Regions from separate parts of the Tatumella sp. UBA2305 genome, predicted to be linked through region 2. Evidence: predicted binding sites of a transcription regulator. Region 2 holds the regulator's gene; the other holds the start of a gene.
What was found. Region 2 encodes CRP, which controls carbon source genes, mostly activating them, when cyclic AMP is high. Its sites were predicted from a motif close to ATGTGANNNNNNTCACAT; they were not measured.
Positions count from the first base shown of each region.

Region 1: a site for CRP is predicted at 5,480-5,497, ahead of B3Z23_RS17515 (arabinose ABC transporter substrate-binding protein). Genes of this name have one in related genera too.

Region 1 is NZ_DDVT01000025.1:56,478-65,679, reverse strand. It holds gene B3Z23_RS17540 (DUF2946 domain-containing protein) at 1-17, shown strand, start outside; gene copC (copper homeostasis periplasmic binding protein CopC) at 320-694, shown strand; gene araC (arabinose operon transcriptional regulator AraC) at 731-1,624, opposite strand; gene araH (L-arabinose ABC transporter permease AraH) at 1,692-2,678, opposite strand; gene araG (L-arabinose ABC transporter ATP-binding protein AraG) at 2,694-4,217, opposite strand; gene B3Z23_RS17515 (arabinose ABC transporter substrate-binding protein) at 4,297-5,280, opposite strand; gene yjfF (galactofuranose ABC transporter, permease protein YjfF) at 5,668-6,651, opposite strand; gene ytfT (galactofuranose ABC transporter, ATP-binding protein YtfT) at 6,651-7,664, opposite strand; gene B3Z23_RS17500 (sugar ABC transporter ATP-binding protein) at 7,657-9,177, opposite strand.
Region 2 is NZ_DDVT01000018.1:173,798-182,999, forward strand. It holds gene B3Z23_RS11805 (YccS/YhfK family putative transporter) at 1-1,648, opposite strand, end outside; gene crp (cAMP-activated global transcriptional regulator CRP) at 1,713-2,345, opposite strand; gene B3Z23_RS11815 (OsmC family protein) at 2,645-3,049, shown strand; gene B3Z23_RS11820 (phosphoribulokinase) at 3,086-3,955, opposite strand; gene B3Z23_RS11825 (YheU family protein) at 4,041-4,262, opposite strand; gene B3Z23_RS11830 (hydrolase) at 4,265-5,281, opposite strand; gene B3Z23_RS11835 (LysE family translocator) at 5,339-5,947, shown strand; gene B3Z23_RS11840 (ABC transporter ATP-binding protein) at 6,084-7,991, opposite strand; gene kefG (glutathione-regulated potassium-efflux system ancillary protein KefG) at 8,118-8,669, shown strand; gene kefB (glutathione-regulated potassium-efflux system protein KefB) at 8,669-9,202, shown strand, end outside.

The DNA of each region.
Region 1 (9,202 bases), on a different contig from region 2:
CTCCCCTCCGCTGCTGAATTTTATGTTCTGTTTCTGATGATGAACGGCAGATTATTTTGCCGTGGGTAAATAATATGTGCATTGGCGCAGGAATAATTACGCCTTAAATAAAAGACGGTTAATTCCGTGATTATTTCTCATCATCAGGATCAGACATTTATCTATTTTCAGAATAACCATTCAATATTGCCATTATGGTCACAGGTCTGGTTTTCAGTCTTCGGGAATTAATTATCGATCGCCATCAGGCGCGTCACCCGAAAATATATTTTTGATTTACGCAGGTCAGTCAATGACCGGCGACTCACAAGGAATGATTATGTCTTTTTCAGCCAAAAATATCGTTGCAGCGTTATCTTTACTGGGCAGTGCGTTACTCAGTCAGCAGGCGCTGGCACATGCTCATCTGACCTCTGCCGAACCGGCACAACAGAGTGAAGTTTCGGTCTCACCAGACCATTTAACACTGCATTTTTCTGAGGATTTAGAAGCCGCCTTTACCGGCATCACTCTGTCACAGGCCGATGGCAAGCAGGTAGCGACCGGTAAAGCCAGCGTGGAAGATACCGCGAAAAGTACCCTGATTGTGCCGGTGACTCAGCCGCTGAGTCATGGGAAATATCAGGTTGACTGGCATGCACTGTCTGTCGACGGGCATAAGACCAAAGGCAGCTATACTTTCACTGTGAAGTAAGCCCTGTGATGCCGGTATCAGTAGATACCGGCAGTCTCATCGGGGAGGTTCGACAGATAACATGGCTTCATCTTCATGGCTGCGGCGACGAAAATCACTGGGGCTGACCCCTACCCGTTTACGAAAAACCCTGGAAAAATAGAGCTGATCGTCATATCCCACTTCTCTGGCCACCGTGGCTACCGGTTCCAGGGTCGACTGTAGTAATAACCGGGCACGGATAATCCGTTGATCTTCACGCCAGCGCAGCAGGTTGACTCCCAGTTGTTCGCGGAACAGATGAGCCAGCCGTGACGGTGATAAACAGACATGCCGGGCAATATCCTCAATTTTCAGATCACTGGCCAGACGCAGTGTCATAAACTGACAGGCTTCCACTATTCGGGCATCACGAACCTGTTGCTGGTGTCTGGGATCTTCTTCTGCCGCCCTCAGCAACAGATTTTCCAGCAGATTCATCGACATTTCTTCGGCAAAGGGCCTTCCTGAATTGTGCACCTGTTCAATATTAATAAACAGCTGACTGAACTCAGCCTGCAAACTCTCCGGTAACCGCAATCTTCCTACGCCGGATTGCAGGGTGGACCACTGTAACCAGTTACTCCAGAAGGCTCTGGGTCGGAAATAGACCCAACGATGAAACCAGTTATCACTGTCCGGCGCCCGGCCATAGTAATGAGCCATTTGCGGCTGAAACAGCAACATATCACCGGGTTCACAGTCAAAACCGGCTTCGCCTTCAAAAACTCGTCCCTTTCCGCTGATGGTGAGATTAAGAATATACCCTTTCATCCCTTCCGGGCGGTCAATAAAGAAATCCAATGCTCCCCCGGCGGTGATGGGCGTCAGCCCGGCAACCAGCCAGGCATTAAAATGATAGCCAGGCAGTAGCGGATCTTTCTGTAATTTGCCGGATGACGAATGAAACATCATAAATTCTCCCCGGGACTAAATAAGCAAACTCACCAGGCGCATGGTGAATCACGTACTTTCAGACTTAGCTTTTTTGTTTATAGCGGTCAAAAATAACTGCCGCGAGCAAAATAGCCCCCCGTACGACATACTGTGAAAACGGTGAAATATTCAGCAGATTCATGGCATTTTCCACGGTGCCCAATATTAATACCCCGGCAACGACATAAGAAATGCGGCCTACCCCACCTTTTAGCGAAACGCCTCCTAACACACAGGCAGAAATCACTACCAGCTCATAGCCCAGCGATGTCATCGGCTGGCCGCTGGTCATACGGGATGCCAGAATGATTCCCGCAGCGGCTGATACCAGCCCGGAAAGGATAAAAATAATAATCCGGGTGCGGACAACGGGTACCCCGGCCAGTCTGGCGGCTTCTTCATTGCCACCAATCGCCAGCGTATTTCTGCCAAAAATGGTTTTATTCAGCAGGAATCCAAAGACGACCATCGTCAAAATCGTCAGCCAGATAGGTGCCGGCACCCCCAGCCAGTTGGCATATCCCAGGCTAAAAAACGAATCATCATCAATGCCCACCGCTTTACCGTCTGAGATGATATAAGCCAGACCGCGGACAATCTGCATCGTCGCCAGCGTCGTGATCAGGGCATTAATTTTAAGCCTCGCAATCACAAACCCATTGACCAATCCGGTCAGACAACCCAGCAATAAACCGGCTCCCACGCCAATCCACATATTTTCAGTCAGGTTCATCACCACTGCGGTCACCACCCCGGCACAGGCAATCACCGAAGCAACAGACAGATCAAAATCACCGGAGGCCAGGCAAAACAACATCCCGCAAGCCACCATACCTGACATCGACATGGCCAGTCCCAGGCCTTTCATATTAATGAATGTGGCAAAGTTCGGGACAAAAATAGCGCAGACAACAAACAGCAATGCAAACACCACCAACATGCCAAAATTGTTCCATAGCCGGTTCAGGCGTTGCCCGGAAGACACTGCCAGCGGTGCAGTGGCAGAAGGGGTTGAAGTTGAATTAGTCATAGTTAACTCCTGATTTCAGACAACAGCCGGTTGTCCGGAGGTCACCGGCATCGCCAGGCTCAACGCCTGAGGTTCGCTCGCCTGGTCATGAGAAAGTTCACCGGCAATGGCACCTTCCCGCATCACGAGAATACGATCCGCCAGTCCTAACACCTCCGGCAGGTCACTGGAGGCAAACAGCACGGCGACGCCCTGCGAGGCCAGTTGATAGATCAGCTGATAAATTTCATGTTTAGCGCCCACGTCGATACCGCGGGTAGGCTCATCCAGTAGCATCACTTTAATATGGCTTTCGGATAACCAACGGCCGAGGATGGCTTTCTGCTGATTCCCGCCAGAGAGCCGGGCGATTTGTTGTTCACCGGTCGGGGTCTTGATTTTTAAACCACGAATATGCTGCCCGGCGTTCTCCAGTTCCCAGTGGTTATCCACCAGCCAGCCAGCCGACAAATGTTCCCGCCTGGCGCTGATATTGATATTTTCATTGACCGAGTGAACGGGAATGATACCGTCAGCTTTTCTGTCTTCCGGGCAGAGCAGAATGCCGGAACGAATAGCATCAATGGGTTGCGACAGACGGAGTTTTGCCCCTTCGAGCCACACCTCACCGGAAAGTATTTTGCTGGCACCAAACAATCCTTTGAGTAATTCGGTCCGCCCGGCACCGACCAGGCCGAATAATCCAACAATTTCCCCGGCACGGACCTGCAGTGAAACCGGTTGTTTCACCCCGGTGGTATGGAATTTATCCAGCCTCAGACGGGTTTCACCGAGGGGGCGCGGCTGGTAACCATAGATATCACCAATCTCGCGACCCACCATCGCCTGCACCAGTTGTTGATGACTAAGCCGGGTCATATCATCGAAAGTGCAGACGTAGCGACCATCTTTAAATACCGTCACCGCATCACTTAAGGCAAAAATTTCTTCCATCCGGTGCGAGACATAAAGCACCACTTTGCCCTGTGCCCGCAGTTGACGGAGCACACGAAACAGGTGCTCAGTTTCGCGGGCAGACAACGAGCTGGTCGGTTCATCGAAGGCAATCACCTGCGCATCACGCGCCAGCGCTTTGGCTATCTCCACCATCTGCCACTGGCCGAGTGACAGGTATTTAAGCGGAGTTTCCGGGTCGATAGTCATCCCGAGAGCGCTGAGTTGCTGTTGGGCTTTTTGTCGCAACAGCTTTTTATTTAACAATCCACCCTGACCGGGTAATTGACCCAGGAAAATATTCTCGGCAACTGTCAGTTCCGGCACGAGATGCAATTCCTGATAAATAATGGCAATACCCGCCTGTAAAGCCTCGGTGGTATTACTGAATGCCACCGGTTTCCCCTGAAGAATTAACGTTCCTTCGGTGGGGGTATAACTGCCGCTGAGGATTTTCAGTAACGTCGATTTGCCGGCGCCATTTTCGCCCATCAATGCATGGATCTGCCCCTGCTCACAACTGAAGGAGATATCCTGCAACGCTTTAACTCCGGGGAAACTTTTGCCTATCCCCTGAAACGCCAGAGGCGCGGTGGTTCTGATCATAACGGCTCCCGCTCACAGTCAATGACAACATGGCAATTTTGACGCTCCGCCACTGCTGACGACGGAGCGTGGCTGTGGTTTACATCAGCCCTTTTTTCTTCAGTTCCTGCTTAAAGTTGTCACGGGTAATCAGTACCACATCGGTAACTTCGGTAAATGCAGGCGGTTGCTCATCTTTTGTCACCCAGTTAAACAACATCTGGCTGCTTTTATAGCCGTGGATATCCGGGCTCGGCAGTAAAGAACCGTAGAAACCGGTGGCTTTCGCTTTGGAAAGTTCGCTGACGGCATCGACTCCGTTAATGCCAATACCAATCACATCTGCGGCTTTAAATCCCTGGCCTTCAGTCGCCCGGACACCCCCCAATACGGTGTTGTCATTCATACCAACAATCAGCCAGTGCTTAACCTGTGGGTGCTGAACCAGTAACGAATTACCGGCATCCAGCGCCCCCGGAATATCATTTGATTTGGTGGGAATCTGATAAATCTGTGCAGCAGGGAAACCCGAGGCTTTCAGGGCGTCCATAGCGCCGGTAGTACGACGTCGGGCAGTATCCAGTTCATCCGCGGTAATCGCCATCACCGCAGTGTCTTTCACATCCCAGCCACGTTTCTGCATCTCTTTATAGAGTTCCTGGCCCTGACGCTCACCGATTTTGGTGGCCGCCATCATCACCAGCGGGACAGCCGTTATCGGCTGACCTTTGGCATTCACAAACTGGTCATCTACCGCAATCACTTTCATATCGTAACTGCGGGCTTTAGCAATAATCGCGGCCCCGAGTTTAGGATCCGGGGTACAGATAACAAAGCCTTTGGCACCGCTGGCCGCCAGGCTGTCAATGGCATTCAGCGTCTTTTCTCCGTCAGGAACCGCAATCTTTATGACATTAAACCCCATATCTTTGCCGGCTTTATCGGCAAACGCCCATTCGGTCTGGAACCAGGGTTCTTCCGGTTGCTTGACCAGAAATCCAAGTTTCAGGGTATCTGCCAATGCTGAATGGGACATCAGGGCAGCCAGGCCAAACGCAGCTAACAGTTGGGTATATTTACGCATCATTCTCTCCGGCAATGGTCACGATGTCGGGTGGCAGAACAATGGACTTCAGCAGTTACGCCTGGCCGAATGGTCACTCCCCCCGGTAAAATCAGGGTTAGTTGTATCGTTGTTTACTTCAGGAAAGGGAGAGCAAAATCACATCACTCAATGACAGTGAATTTATCCATACATTCAGCTAAATTAACCTTTATATAACATTTGAGGTCGATCACAATTTCGGTCATTTATCGGATAAAAAAGGGAATAAAGCCATATTTCACAGAAGTTATGGCCATTCCCGGAGGAAAGGGAAAGAACACTTAATCGCTATGCATAGCTGTTTTTTACCGGTTCAGTGGGCAATCCCTTGCCACGGTGTCATCAACAGCCTTGTGTTATAAGCCATCAGCTTAACCGACGGACCGGCGCATTTTTCTGTCGGCTCCACCAGTAAGTCAGCAGGCGCTGCAAACTGATAAACACAAACAACAGAATTCCGATAGCAATTTTGGTCCACCAGGAGCTCAGCGTGCCGTCAAAATTAATCCATGTCTGGATCAGGCCCTGAATCAGTACGCCAAACAGAGTCCCCAGCACAGTGCCTACCCCGCCTGACAGTAAGGTTCCACCGATCACCACTGAGGCTATCGAATCCAGCTCAACCCCGACACCCGCCAGTGCATAGCCGGCAGAGGTATATACTGAGAAGACAATTCCGGCCAACACTGACAGGGTGGTTGACAGCATATAGACCTTCAGCGTGGTCGCCCGGACCGATACTCCCATCAGCCGGGCAGAGGTCAGGTTTCCGCCGATGGCGTAGACCTGGTTACCAAAGCGACTGCGGTGAGCCAGCAGGATCCCGCCAGCGACCACCACCAGCATAATCACCGCCAGCAGGCTGAGGCGCCCACCTCCCGGAATCTTCCAGCTTAGTGAGGACAAGGTGGTATACAGCGGATCGTCAATCGGGATTGAGTTTTCAGAGATCAAATAACTACAACCACGCAGCAGAAACATCCCGGCCAGCGTAATGATAAACGGAGGGATCTTCAGGGCATCAATCAGCCAGCCCATCATTGCTCCGAAGGCCGCGCCAGCCACCAGAATAATCGCAAATGCCAGCCATGGATCCATATGGTACTGAGTGATCATCCGCGCGATAAACACCCCGGTAAAGGCGATCACTGCCCCTACCGACAGATCGATACCGCCGGAGAGGATCACAAAGGTCATCCCCACCGCAATAATCCCGAGAAACGCATTATCGGTCAGGATATTACAAATCACTCTGGTCGTCGCGAACGCCGGATACTGGCTCAGACAAAACAGATAGCCAGCGACAAAGACCACCAGCGTGATCATTAAAGGTAAATAGCGTTTAATCATCAGCGTTCTCTCCGGGTAAACAGCGCCAGAAACCGCGGAGACTGCAGCAGCAGCACCGCCATCACCACCAGGGCTTTTACCACCTGATTCAGTTCCGGCTGGAATCCTGACAGCAAAATCCCGGTGTTCATCGCCTGGATAATCAGCGCCCCGACCAGTGACAGAAACAGATTAAATCGTCCGCCAGCCAGTGCCGTGCCGCCAATCACCACCGCCAGGATGGCATCCAGCTCCAGCCACAGCCCGGCATTGTTCGCATCTGCTGCACGGATATCTGCGGCGACCAGAATCCCGGCCACCGCGGCACAAAGCCCGCTAATCACATAAGCGACAATCACTATCACCGCACCATTCACCCCGGCATTACGGGCTGCGCGCAGATTGATCCCTGTAGCTTCAAGAAATAAACCCAGCGCGGTTTTACGCACCAGCAGCCCTGTCAGCAGGGCGATAAATAAAGTGATCCACACAGGCACAGGTAATCCCGCCAGGGCGCCAGATCCCAGCCAGGCCAGCGATGGATTATCAAAGGTGACGATTTGCCCCTGGGTGATCAACTGAGCAATTCCCCGCCCGGCCACCATCAGGATCAGTGTCGCCACGAAAGGTTGTATTTTAAGAACCGCCACCAGGATGCCATTCCACAGGCCGCAAACGACACCACTGAGTAACGCGACACCCACCACCACCGGCAGTGAGTGGCCCGCCACCATCATGCTGACGGCGCTTGCCCCGGAGATAGCCATCACCGCTCCGACCGACAGATCGATTCCTCCGGTGGCGATCACCAGCGTCATTCCCAGAGACAGAATAGCGACCGGAGCGGCCCGGTTCAGAATATCGATCGGGCTGCCAAATAACCGGCCATCACGAATCTGTACTGAAAAGAAATTATCCGACACCAGGCTGTCAATAATCAGCACCAGTATCAGGGCGAGAATTTGCGGAATCCCCGGCGGCCAGCGCCGTTTATGTTTCTCCGCCACTACTACGGTTTCAGGAATTTCAGCCATTCTGACCTCCTCCGTCGGCAATCGCGGTCATGATCGTCCCTACCGACAGCCGTTCCAGTGGGATCTCAGCCACCTGTCGGTGATCACGCAAAATAATCACTCTGTCGGCATAGCCCACCAACTCCTCCAGCTCGGACGAGATCACCAGTAGTGCCAGCCCGTCGGCACACAGCGATTCAATCAGCCGGATGATTTCCGCATGGGCGCCAATATCAATACCGCGGGTTGGTTCGTCGAGAATAAGAAACTGCGGGCGGGTCACCAGCCAGCGCGACAACAAGACTTTTTGTTGATTACCCCCGGACAGTAGCTCTACCGGCTGTTCAGCATCCGGGGTACGGATCCCCAGGCTTTTGATCAGTCGTTCCGCAATTTCTGTCTGTTGATGGCGGGAGAGCGGCCGGAGCCAGCCGCGCTGTGCCTGAAGGGCCAGGATAATATTTTCCCTGACCGAGGCCGCACCAATAATGCCATCGGTTTTGCGGTCTTCAGGGCAGAATCCTATCCCTGCCCGGGAAGCCCGCGCCGGGGTACGGATATTTTGCGATTCTCCACGGATCGATGCGGTCCCCTGATCGGCACGGCGAATGCCGAACAATACCTCAGCCGTCTCGGTACGACCGGAGCCCAACAGCCCGGCCAGCCCGACGATTTCTCCGGGACGTACCGCCAAATCGAACGGCTCAATATCCCCTTTACGTCCGTACTGACTGAAACTGACCACCGGATTTTCGCTGTGCAGGGTCCGCCCCTGACGTTGTAACGAGGTACTGAGTAGTTCTCTGCCCAGCATCAGTTTTATCAACTCCAGTTGCGGTAATGTCGCGGTATCCCGCGTCGCCACATAACGCCCGTTGCGTAAAACCGTGATCCTGTCTGTAATACGGTAAACCTGATCAAGAAAATGGGTCACAAAGATCAGGCTCATCCCGCGCGCTTTCAGCTTTTCCATCAGGGTGAACAGCATTTCGACTTCGCTGGTATCCAGACTGGCGGTGGGTTCATCCAGGATCAGTATTTGTCCGGACAAATCGACCGCCCGGCAGATGGCGATAATCTGCTGCATCGCCACCGAAAATACGCCCAGCGGGGCGGTGACATCCAGTTCAAAACCATATTCCCGCAACAGTTCACTGGCTTTACGGTTGAGGGTGCGACGGTCGATTAATCCAAAGCGCCGGGGCTCCCGTCCCATAAACAGGTTATCGGCTACCGACATATTGGGCAGCAGATTCACTTCCTGGTAAACCGTGCCAATGCCAGACTCCTGTGCCTGAGCCGTGCTGCGCGGATTAATTTCCCGGCCATTGAGCAATATGCTGCCCTGATCGCGGGTATATACCCCGGTCAGCACTTTAATCAGTGTCGATTTTCCTGCACCATTTTCCCCCAGCAACGCCATGATTTCGCCTTTCCTGAGAGAAAATGACACATCATCCAGCGCTTTGACGCCCGGAAAACGCTTACTGATATTTTGCAAGGTCAGTAAGCCGGTGTCCTGTGACAGCTCCATAGGGTTCTCCTCTGGCAGCAGACCG
Region 2 (9,202 bases):
GCTGGTTGGCTTTTATTCTGATATTTTCCAGCACATCGGCAGTTTGTTCAGGTCCAAGCAGGATTTGTAAGGCGGTCTGGTAGGTCTCCAGCACATCCTGAGCATTTTTACGTAATAACGCACTTTGCCATTGTGGCCATAGCCAAACCATCCCGGCAAAGGCAATCAGGCAGCCCATCAGCGTATCCAGCAGCCGGGGAACCAGGAAATTCACCCCATTCAGTGATAATAACTGCAGGCTGTATACCGCGGTCACGGTAAAACCAATCGTCGCCCATCCGTAATACTGGCGTGAGAAAAGATAGCTGAACAGTGTAATCACCAGCATCGTGAGCAGGATGACCGGTTCCGGGGTAGATAGCTTCAATGATAAGGCCGCAATAATAAGCCCGGCAAATGTGCCAAGGGCACGGTGTTGGATTCGTACCCGGGTGGCGATATAACCATTCTGGCTGACCAGAATAATGGTCATCAGTACCCAGTAAGGTTTTGGCATATTCAGCGACAGGGCCAACATACTGGCTGCCATCAGCATCACGGAGAAACGTCCTGCAGTACGCAGAGCCGTCGATTTAAATGACAAATAGCTGCGTAACGCCGGCCAAAAAGGTAAACGACGCTGAGTATCTGCCATAATATCACGGCGATAAAGCGGCATCCCTGATTGCAGCACTTTGGCTATTTTACTGAAGTGATAAGAGTAAAATTGTCCGACAGGATTGTCAGGATACCGACGGGCGATATTCTGTAACTCTTCCAGGGATTCACTCATCGAAAACTTGCCGGGTATCTGGTGATACAGGATATTGTCCGCTGTCTTTCTTAACTGCTCAGCCACCTGCCCGGCATTACGCTTGATTATGTCCGCTGACTGGCTTTTTTCCACCAGTTCCCTGACATCTTTGCTCTGGCTAAGAGTGACAGAAATGTGTTCCTGCAAATCTTCGGCCATCATAAATGTCCGGATTAAATAGCGTTCGCGGCTGTTTTTTTCCGCCGAAAGCATATGAATTTGCTGATAGCCAGTATTTATCAGATCGACAACTTTTTGTTGATAATTCAACAGTTCGGGCAGCGATTTATCATAATCGTTACTGCTGAGTAGTGCGTATTTCGCTTCACAATAGTTAGCCAGTGCACGGTACAGCAGGCTAAGAGTTTCCCGCAGCGGCTGATCTTTTGACAGTCTGAACCAATACCAGTTAAACAGTCCATACCATAATGTTCCGCCGCCATATAATAGTGGCGGGCCCCATACCGGCATTCTTCCAGCCAGACTGAGCGTAAAAGTCATGGCGATCAACGCACCCGGCAACAGACGGCCATGTAATGGACTGATTTCGCCGCAAACACCAATCAGCAGAGGTAAAATTCCGACAATAAATGGTAGTGGGACATTATGTTGCAACAACCATTGCAGCAGAAAGCTGCTGAAGGCAAACAACGATCCACCAATAATAATGCGCTTAAAAAAATGACGGTGCGGAGTGTCCAGCCCGGAAAGATTACAGCATGCGGGAACCAGCGAGAAGAGCAGCCCTTTTTGCAGATCTCCCGCCAGCCAGCTAATCGCAACGGGTAGACAGAGGACCAGCGTTTGACGCAGTGCGTAATTGACTTCCGGATGATAAATAATTCTGCGCCACATCAGATACAACCGCAGGTAGACAGTAAAACGGAACACGGCAGGGGCCTGCCGTGCATATCACAAATTAACGGGTGCCGTAGACGACGATCGTTTTTCCATGCGCGGAGATGAGATTCTGATCTTCCAGCATTTTAAGAATACGTCCTACTGTTTCGCGGGAGCAGCCGACGATTTGGCCAATTTCCTGACGGGTAATTTTAATCTGCATTCCATCCGGGTGAGTCATAGCATCCGGCTGTCGTGCCAGGTTAAGTAGCGTCTGAGCGATACGGCCAGTCACGTCAAGGAAGGCCAGGTTGCCTACTTTTTCAGAAGTGACCTGCAGGCGCCGGGCCATCTGAGATGACAAGCGCATTAAAATTTCGGGATTGACCTGGATGAGCTGGCGAAATTTCTTGTATGAAATTTCCGCAACTTCACATGCCACTTTGGCACGTACCCAGGCGCTTCGTTCCTGACCTTCCTCAAATAATCCCAACTCTCCAATGAAATCGCCCTGATTCAGATAAGAGAGGATCATCTCCTTTCCTTCTTCATCTTTAATCAGAACTGCGACGGAGCCCTTAACAATGTAGTAAAGGGTTTCCGCTTTCTCACCCTGATGGATAAGTGTGCTCTTGGAGGGGTATTTGTGAATATGACAATGGGACAGGAACCATTCTAATGTAGGGTCTGTTTGTGGTTTACCAAGAACCATTCTCTTCTATCCTCTGTTGTAATCGTGCCGGAAACACAGGGGGTAAGCTCCTGTGGGGCGCTGAAATCATAGGGCATTTTCGGCTGGCATTCACGACAATCAGTCAGGCTCCTTTCTGACGATCCTGCTCGTTTAGCCATAGTTGTCATCGGGTAAAAAAACTCTACCCTCTGTTTGTAGCACACCCTGACGAAACTGTCTCCTGTTGTCTTGTCTGACTTTTGTCATTTGGGGCAGATTGCTGTTTATACTCTGAAGGAGTAATCTGGCGGAAATTTTAACAATTGAGAGTGAGCATAATGCAGGCACGTGTGAAATGGGTCGAAGGACTGAACTTTATCGGGGAGTCTGCGTCCGGACACCAGGTTCTGATGGATGGAAACTCAGGCGATAAGGCACCCAGTCCGATGGAAATGGTCCTTATGGCAACCGGAAGTTGCAGTGCCATTGACGTGGTCTCTATTCTGCAGAAAGGCCGCCATGAGGTTGCTGATTGTGAGGTCAGGCTGACTTCTGAACGTCGTGAAGAAGCTCCTCGCTTGTTTACCCATATCAATCTGCATTTTATTGTCAGCGGCCATAATCTTTCGGATAACGTCGTTGAACGGGCAGTAACGCTATCTGCAGAAAAGTATTGTTCCGTATCTTTAATGTTGGGTAAAGGAGTGAACATTACCCATAGTTTTGAAGTGATTAATCGCTAACAAGGCGGTCACGGGTGCCAGGTAGCACCCGTGACCTTAGTTGAGGCAACGCTCTTCCATGAGTCGTTTGACCAGGGGAGTCATAATCAATTCCATGGCCAGCCCCATTTTCCCGCCAGGCACCACCAGTGTATTGATATGTGAAATAAACGAACCCTGGATCATGGCCAGTAAATAGGGAAAGTTAATTTCTTCCAGACCACGAAAATGGATCACGACAAAACTTTCATCCAGTGAAGGGATGGTTTTGGCGGCGAAAGGATTAGACGTATCGACAGTCGGTACCCGCTGGAAATTGATGTGGGTGCGTGAGAACTGTGGAGTGATGTAATTAATATAATCATCCATTGAGCGTACCACTGAATCCATCACTGCTTCTCTGGAGTGGCTTCGTTCACGCATATCCCTGACAAGTTTCTGAATCCATTCCAGGTTCACGATAGGCACTACGCCTACCATCAGGTCCACTTTATCGGCAACGTTATGCTGTTCAGTGACAATTCCACCGTGTAAACCTTCATAAAACAGCACGTCCGTATTGTCCGGCAGTGGCTGCCAGGGAGTAAATGTTCCGGGGACCTGTTTCCAGGGCACCGCTTCATCATAGGTGTGCAGATATTTTCGTGAACGGCCGGTACCCTGCAGGCCGTACTCGTTAAAGGTCTGTTCCAGCAATGAGAAGTCGTTCGCCTCGGGGCCGAAGTAACTGATATGTCGCCCTAAGTCACGGGCTTTGCGGATGGCAACATCCATTTCTGGTCTGCTGTAGCGGTGAAAGCTGTCACCTTCCAGCTCAGCGGCATGAATGTTGAGTTGCTGGAATATTTTACGGAAGGCAAGGCTGGTCGTTGTGGTACCGGCCCCGCTGGATCCGGTCACAGCAATAATAGGATGTCTGGCGGACATGAAAATTTGCTCCCTGGACCGATACGGCTGACAGCATTGTTAGCATGTCTGGCAGCGTGTGTCATCTGTCAGTAAGGAGAAGTTACTACTCAGCCCTGAAATCACTGGCAGGCATCAGAGTTACAGATTCATGTAATTCTGACCAAACGACGACAATTTTCCCTGCACTCAATTGCTGACGAATATCCGCTGTTTTTTCAGCCAGTGTACGCTCATATTCGCCATAATCGGTGCCTTCTCTGAGCACAAAGGACTCGATCAGGTTATCCAGGGTTTCAGGGGAGATTTGTTGCCAGGGAATGATCACGATTATTTATCCAGCCAGGTTGAAAGCCATTGCGGAATGCGTTGTTCAAGCCACATGACCGGACGAGTCAGAGATCCTCCGACAAAGCCAACGTGCCCACCATATGGGGACAACTGATAAGTGATGCTCGGCGACAGATGTTCCGGATTAGGTATCACATCCGGCACCATGAATGGATCATCCTCAGCGTGAATGATCAGCATTGGTTTTTCGACACCAGATAACAGAGGCATGCCACTCGCACGACGATAGTAGTCAGTAGCGTCTATGAAACCATGATTTTTTGACGTGATTTCATCATCAAACTCCCGCAACCGGTGAATCTTATTCAGTCTTTCGGCGGTGATATCCAGTAACCCTGGATAAGCTTTAAGTTTCCGGCGAACGTTCTTTTTCATCTGTGTCAGAAGGTAGAACTGGTAGAAGCGCGAAAACCCTTGTTCCAGCTTAAAGCTACAGGGCTCTAACATCAGCGGAGCGGAAACAATGACGCCGGCGTCCAGCAGGCAGTCGTTGCCCTGTGAACCCATCATGCAGGCCAGCATATTACCGCCCAGAGAAAAGCCGGTGGCGGCGGTCGGAACCTGCCCCATAGTCTGCCTCATCCAGCGTAAGAAATAGCTGGCATCGGCAAAATCTCCGGAGTGGTAATTCTGTTTCCGACGATTGGATTCACCGCTGCAACCCCGAAAATGCATTACCACACCGAGCCAGCCGCGTTTCTGAAATGAGGACAGTAATCCGTGCGCATAAGGACTGTTAACGCTTCCTTCAAGTCCATGAAAAATAACCGCCCGCGATTTATGCAGAGCATGTTGCGGGTTTTCGCTCCAGGCAAGATCAACAAAATCACCATCAGGTAATTCAAGCCTCTGCCAGTAGGGTTTTATCCGCACAATACGTCGCAGGATCCTTGGCAGAAGAGTCTGAATATGAGGGTTTTTCAACTGAGGAATAGGTGTAAATTCCTCCGCTGCGTTACGACAAATTTTCATACCGTCGGGTCTTGTCTGATCCATAACTCACTGTATAGTTTCAAAGGTTAATTTAATCCTGAGACAGGAATGGTGTCACGCATGGAAATGGGATTATTTCTCTCGTTACTTGGCTTTCTTTGGGTCGCGGCAATAACACCAGGCCCTAATAATATGTTACTTACCGCCTCCGGCGCCAATTTTGGTTTCATCCGGTCATTTCCACTGATGCTCGGCATTATGCTGGGCATGCAGGTCATGTTGCTCATGGTGGCCTTTGGGATTGGTGGCCTTATTCTGGTCTATCCTGCTCTCCATTTATTGCTGAAAGTTGCTGGAAGCCTGTATTTACTCTGGCTGTCATGGAAAATAGGCAGTGCTCCTTATGAAGCACTGGATATCGATAATTCCGCAGTATCCGCAAAGGCAATGCCATTCTGGCAGGGGGGATTATTGCAGTTAATTAATCCCAAAGCATGGTTGATGTCATTGGGTGCGGTGGCAAGTTTTAGTCTCGCAGGTGTCAACTACCGTTCATCGGTGTTGGCCATCAGTTTCGCGATGTTTCTGGTGAATATCGTCGCCGGCGTGATCTGGCTCGGTTTTGGTACCTTTATCAGCCGTTGGCTAAAGAGCCGTCAGTCCTGGACAATTTTTAACATTGGTATGGGATTACTGACCGCATCCTGCGTCATCCTGATCTGGTTATAAATATCTTCTGCCAGTCGGTCATCAGCTCTGCCATACCCTGTCTTTTCTGGTGTCATGGCAGGTCGTGGTATCAGACACAACCTGCAACAAGGACTCTGGCAGCCGACTGCTAGCTCTTCTGAACCTGGTGACATTTTCAGCGGGGTGCAGAACTCATCGCTTCAAGTTGCTCCTGCATCTCAAGCCATTCCATTTCACATTCTTCCAGAGCAGACTGATTTTCTGCCTGAACTTTCAGGGCCGCAGTTAAATCAGTTTTCCTCGATTGTTCATAGATATCGGGTTGACTGAGTAATTGCTCATTTTCGCTGAGAGTGTTCTGCAGTACCGATATCCGTTTTTCCAGCTGCTCGATTTTTTTACGTAAAGGCTGGGTTTGTGCCCTCAACTCAGCTTCACGTCTTTTTTGATCTTTACGGGCCTGGGCGCTGTTTTCCTGATCTGATTTGGTGGACTCCCCGGCAGCACTGTTTTTCTGCTGAGTGGTGAGCCATTGCTGATAATCATCCAGATCGCCATCAAATACCGCGACATTTCCGGTGTCTACCAGATAAAGTTCATCGGTGGTGGCACGAATCAGATGCCGATCGTGAGACACCACGACTAATGCACCTTCGTAATCAATTAGTGCTTCAGTGAGTGCCTGACGCATGTCCAGATCGAGGTGGTTGGTCGGTTCGTCCAGCAGCAGCAAATTGGGTCGTTCCCAGACCACCAGAGCCAAAACCAGACGTGCCTTTTCTCCCCCGGAAAATCGTCCGGTGACTTCTTTGACTTTATCACCCTGAAACCCGAACCCACCGAGATAATCCCTGAGCTGTTGTTCTGTTTCCCGCGGGGCCTGACGTTGTAAATGTTGCAAAGGAGATTCATCGGCCCTGAGATATTCCAGCTGATGCTGGGCGAAATAGCCAAGTTTTATCCCTTTTGCCAGCGTGACTTCGCCTTGCTGAGGGATTAAGTCTCCTGCCAGTAATTTAATTAACGTCGATTTTCCTGCGCCATTCCGCCCCAGTAAACCAATCCGCGATCCCGGGACCAGATTCAGTTTGATCGAGTTAAGAATCACTTTCTCGCCATACCCGGCTGTGACTTTTTCCATTTTCAGCAAAGGATTAGGTAAGCTTTCCGGCGGCAGAAACTGAAAGCTAAACGGGTTATCCACATGAGCAGGGGCAATCAGCTCCATCCGCTCCAGCATTTTTATCCGGCTCTGTGCCTGACGGGCTTTAGTCGCTTTGGCCCTGAAGCGGTCAATGTAGTGCTGAAGATGTTCAACTTTAGCCTGCTGGCTTTGATAAAGGGCTTGTTGCTGAGCCAGACGGGTGGCTCTCTGACGTTCAAAATCACTGTAGTTACCGGTGTATTCGAACAGATTTTCCTGCTCAATATGCAGAATTTTATTCACTGTTGGATCCAGAAAATCCCTATCGTGGGAAATCAGGATTAATGTCCCGGTATAACTTTTAAGCCAGCGCTCAAGCCAGATGACAGCATCTAAATCGAGGTGGTTAGTGGGTTCATCGAGTAATAACAGATCGGAACGGCAAAGCAGCGCCTGAGCAAGATTAAGTCGCATCCGCCATCCACCGGAGAAGTCTTTGACCGGTGACTGTAATTGCTGCTGGCTAAATCCTAATCCATTCAACAGGCTGGCCGCACGGGACTGAATCGTCCAGGCCTGCACCGCATCCAGTTTGCCATGTAATAAGGCAATTTTATTGCCATCATTTTCTGCGTTAGCCAGAGCTAGTTCACGTTCCAGTTGGCGGTATTCTCTGTCACCGTCTATGACATATTCGATGGCTGGCTGATTCAATGCCGGCGTTTCCTGGTTCACCCAGGCTAACGCCCAGTTCCCGGGGAAGCTGACATTTCCGGCATCACTGGTCATCTCACCTTTCAACAAGGATAACAGGGTGGATTTACCGCAGCCATTTTTCCCCACCAGACCTACTTTCTGGCCCGGATTAATCGTAGCGGAAGCGTTTTCCAGCAGCACCCGGGTACCGCGTCGAATTTGTAGTGAAGAGAAGACAATCATAAGCGCCGTATCGTCAGAATATGTTAAATTATCAGCTAAAGGGAACCAGCGATTAAACCGGAAAGGTAGTTGTGTGCAGCATGGTAGCTGAAATAGTTATCCGTGACGATGATTTGGAGGAGAACAATGTCAACACAGCCCAAAATTCTGCTGCTGTACGCTCATCCTGAATCTCAGGAGTCGGTGGCAAACAGGATTTTATTAGATACTGCAAGGCAGCAGGACAATGTGACTGTGCATGATTTGTATGCCTTCTATCCTGATTTTTTTATCGATATTCACTACGAACAACAATTGCTACGTGAGCATGACATTATCGTGTTCCAGCACCCCTTATATACTTACAGTTGTCCCGCACTACTGAAAGAGTGGTTTGATCGCGTTTTATCGCGGGGATTTGCGACCGGAAACGGGGAGCATGCGCTGGCCGGGAAATACTGGCGCAGTGTTATCACCACAGGTGAACCGGAAACTGCTTATCATCAGCATGGTCTGAACCGCTATCCGATGACAGAAATTATGCGTCCTTTTGAACTCACCGCACAAACCTGTCGGATGCACTGGTTAACACCAATGATTATCTATTGTGCCAGACGCCAGAGTGCAAAAGCGATGAAAACATTCGCCAGTGCTTATGATGACTGGCTGTCCCAGCCATTACCTCAGGGGGTTATTTGATGGAAGGACCAGGCCTGTTAACAGCGGGGGTGATTTATCTGGGCGCAGCGGTGGTGGCCGTTCCTATTGCTGCGAGAATCGGGATTGGCGCAGTGCTGGGTTACCTGCTTGCGGGGATTGCTATTGGGCCATGGGGGGTAGGATTAATCAGTGATGTTGATGAGATTCTGCACTTTTCGGAACTGGGTGTTGTGTTTCTGATGTTTATTATCGGGCTGGAGCTTAACCCCAGTAAACTCTGGGAGCTTCGGCGTTCTATTTTTGGGGTCGGTGCCGCTCAGGTTATTTTTTCTGCGGCGATTCTGGGAGGGTTGCTCTGGCTGACCCATTTTTCCTGGCAGGCAGCATTAATTGGCGGTATTGGTCTGGCAATGTCTTCAACCGCGATGGCCCTGCAGCTGATGCGTGACAAAGGGATGAATCGCAGCGAAGCGGGGCAACTTGGCTTCTCTGTCTTGTTATTTCAGGATCTGGCGGTCATTCCCGCACTGGCACTAATTCCTCTGCTGGCTGGCGGCGATGGCCAACATCAT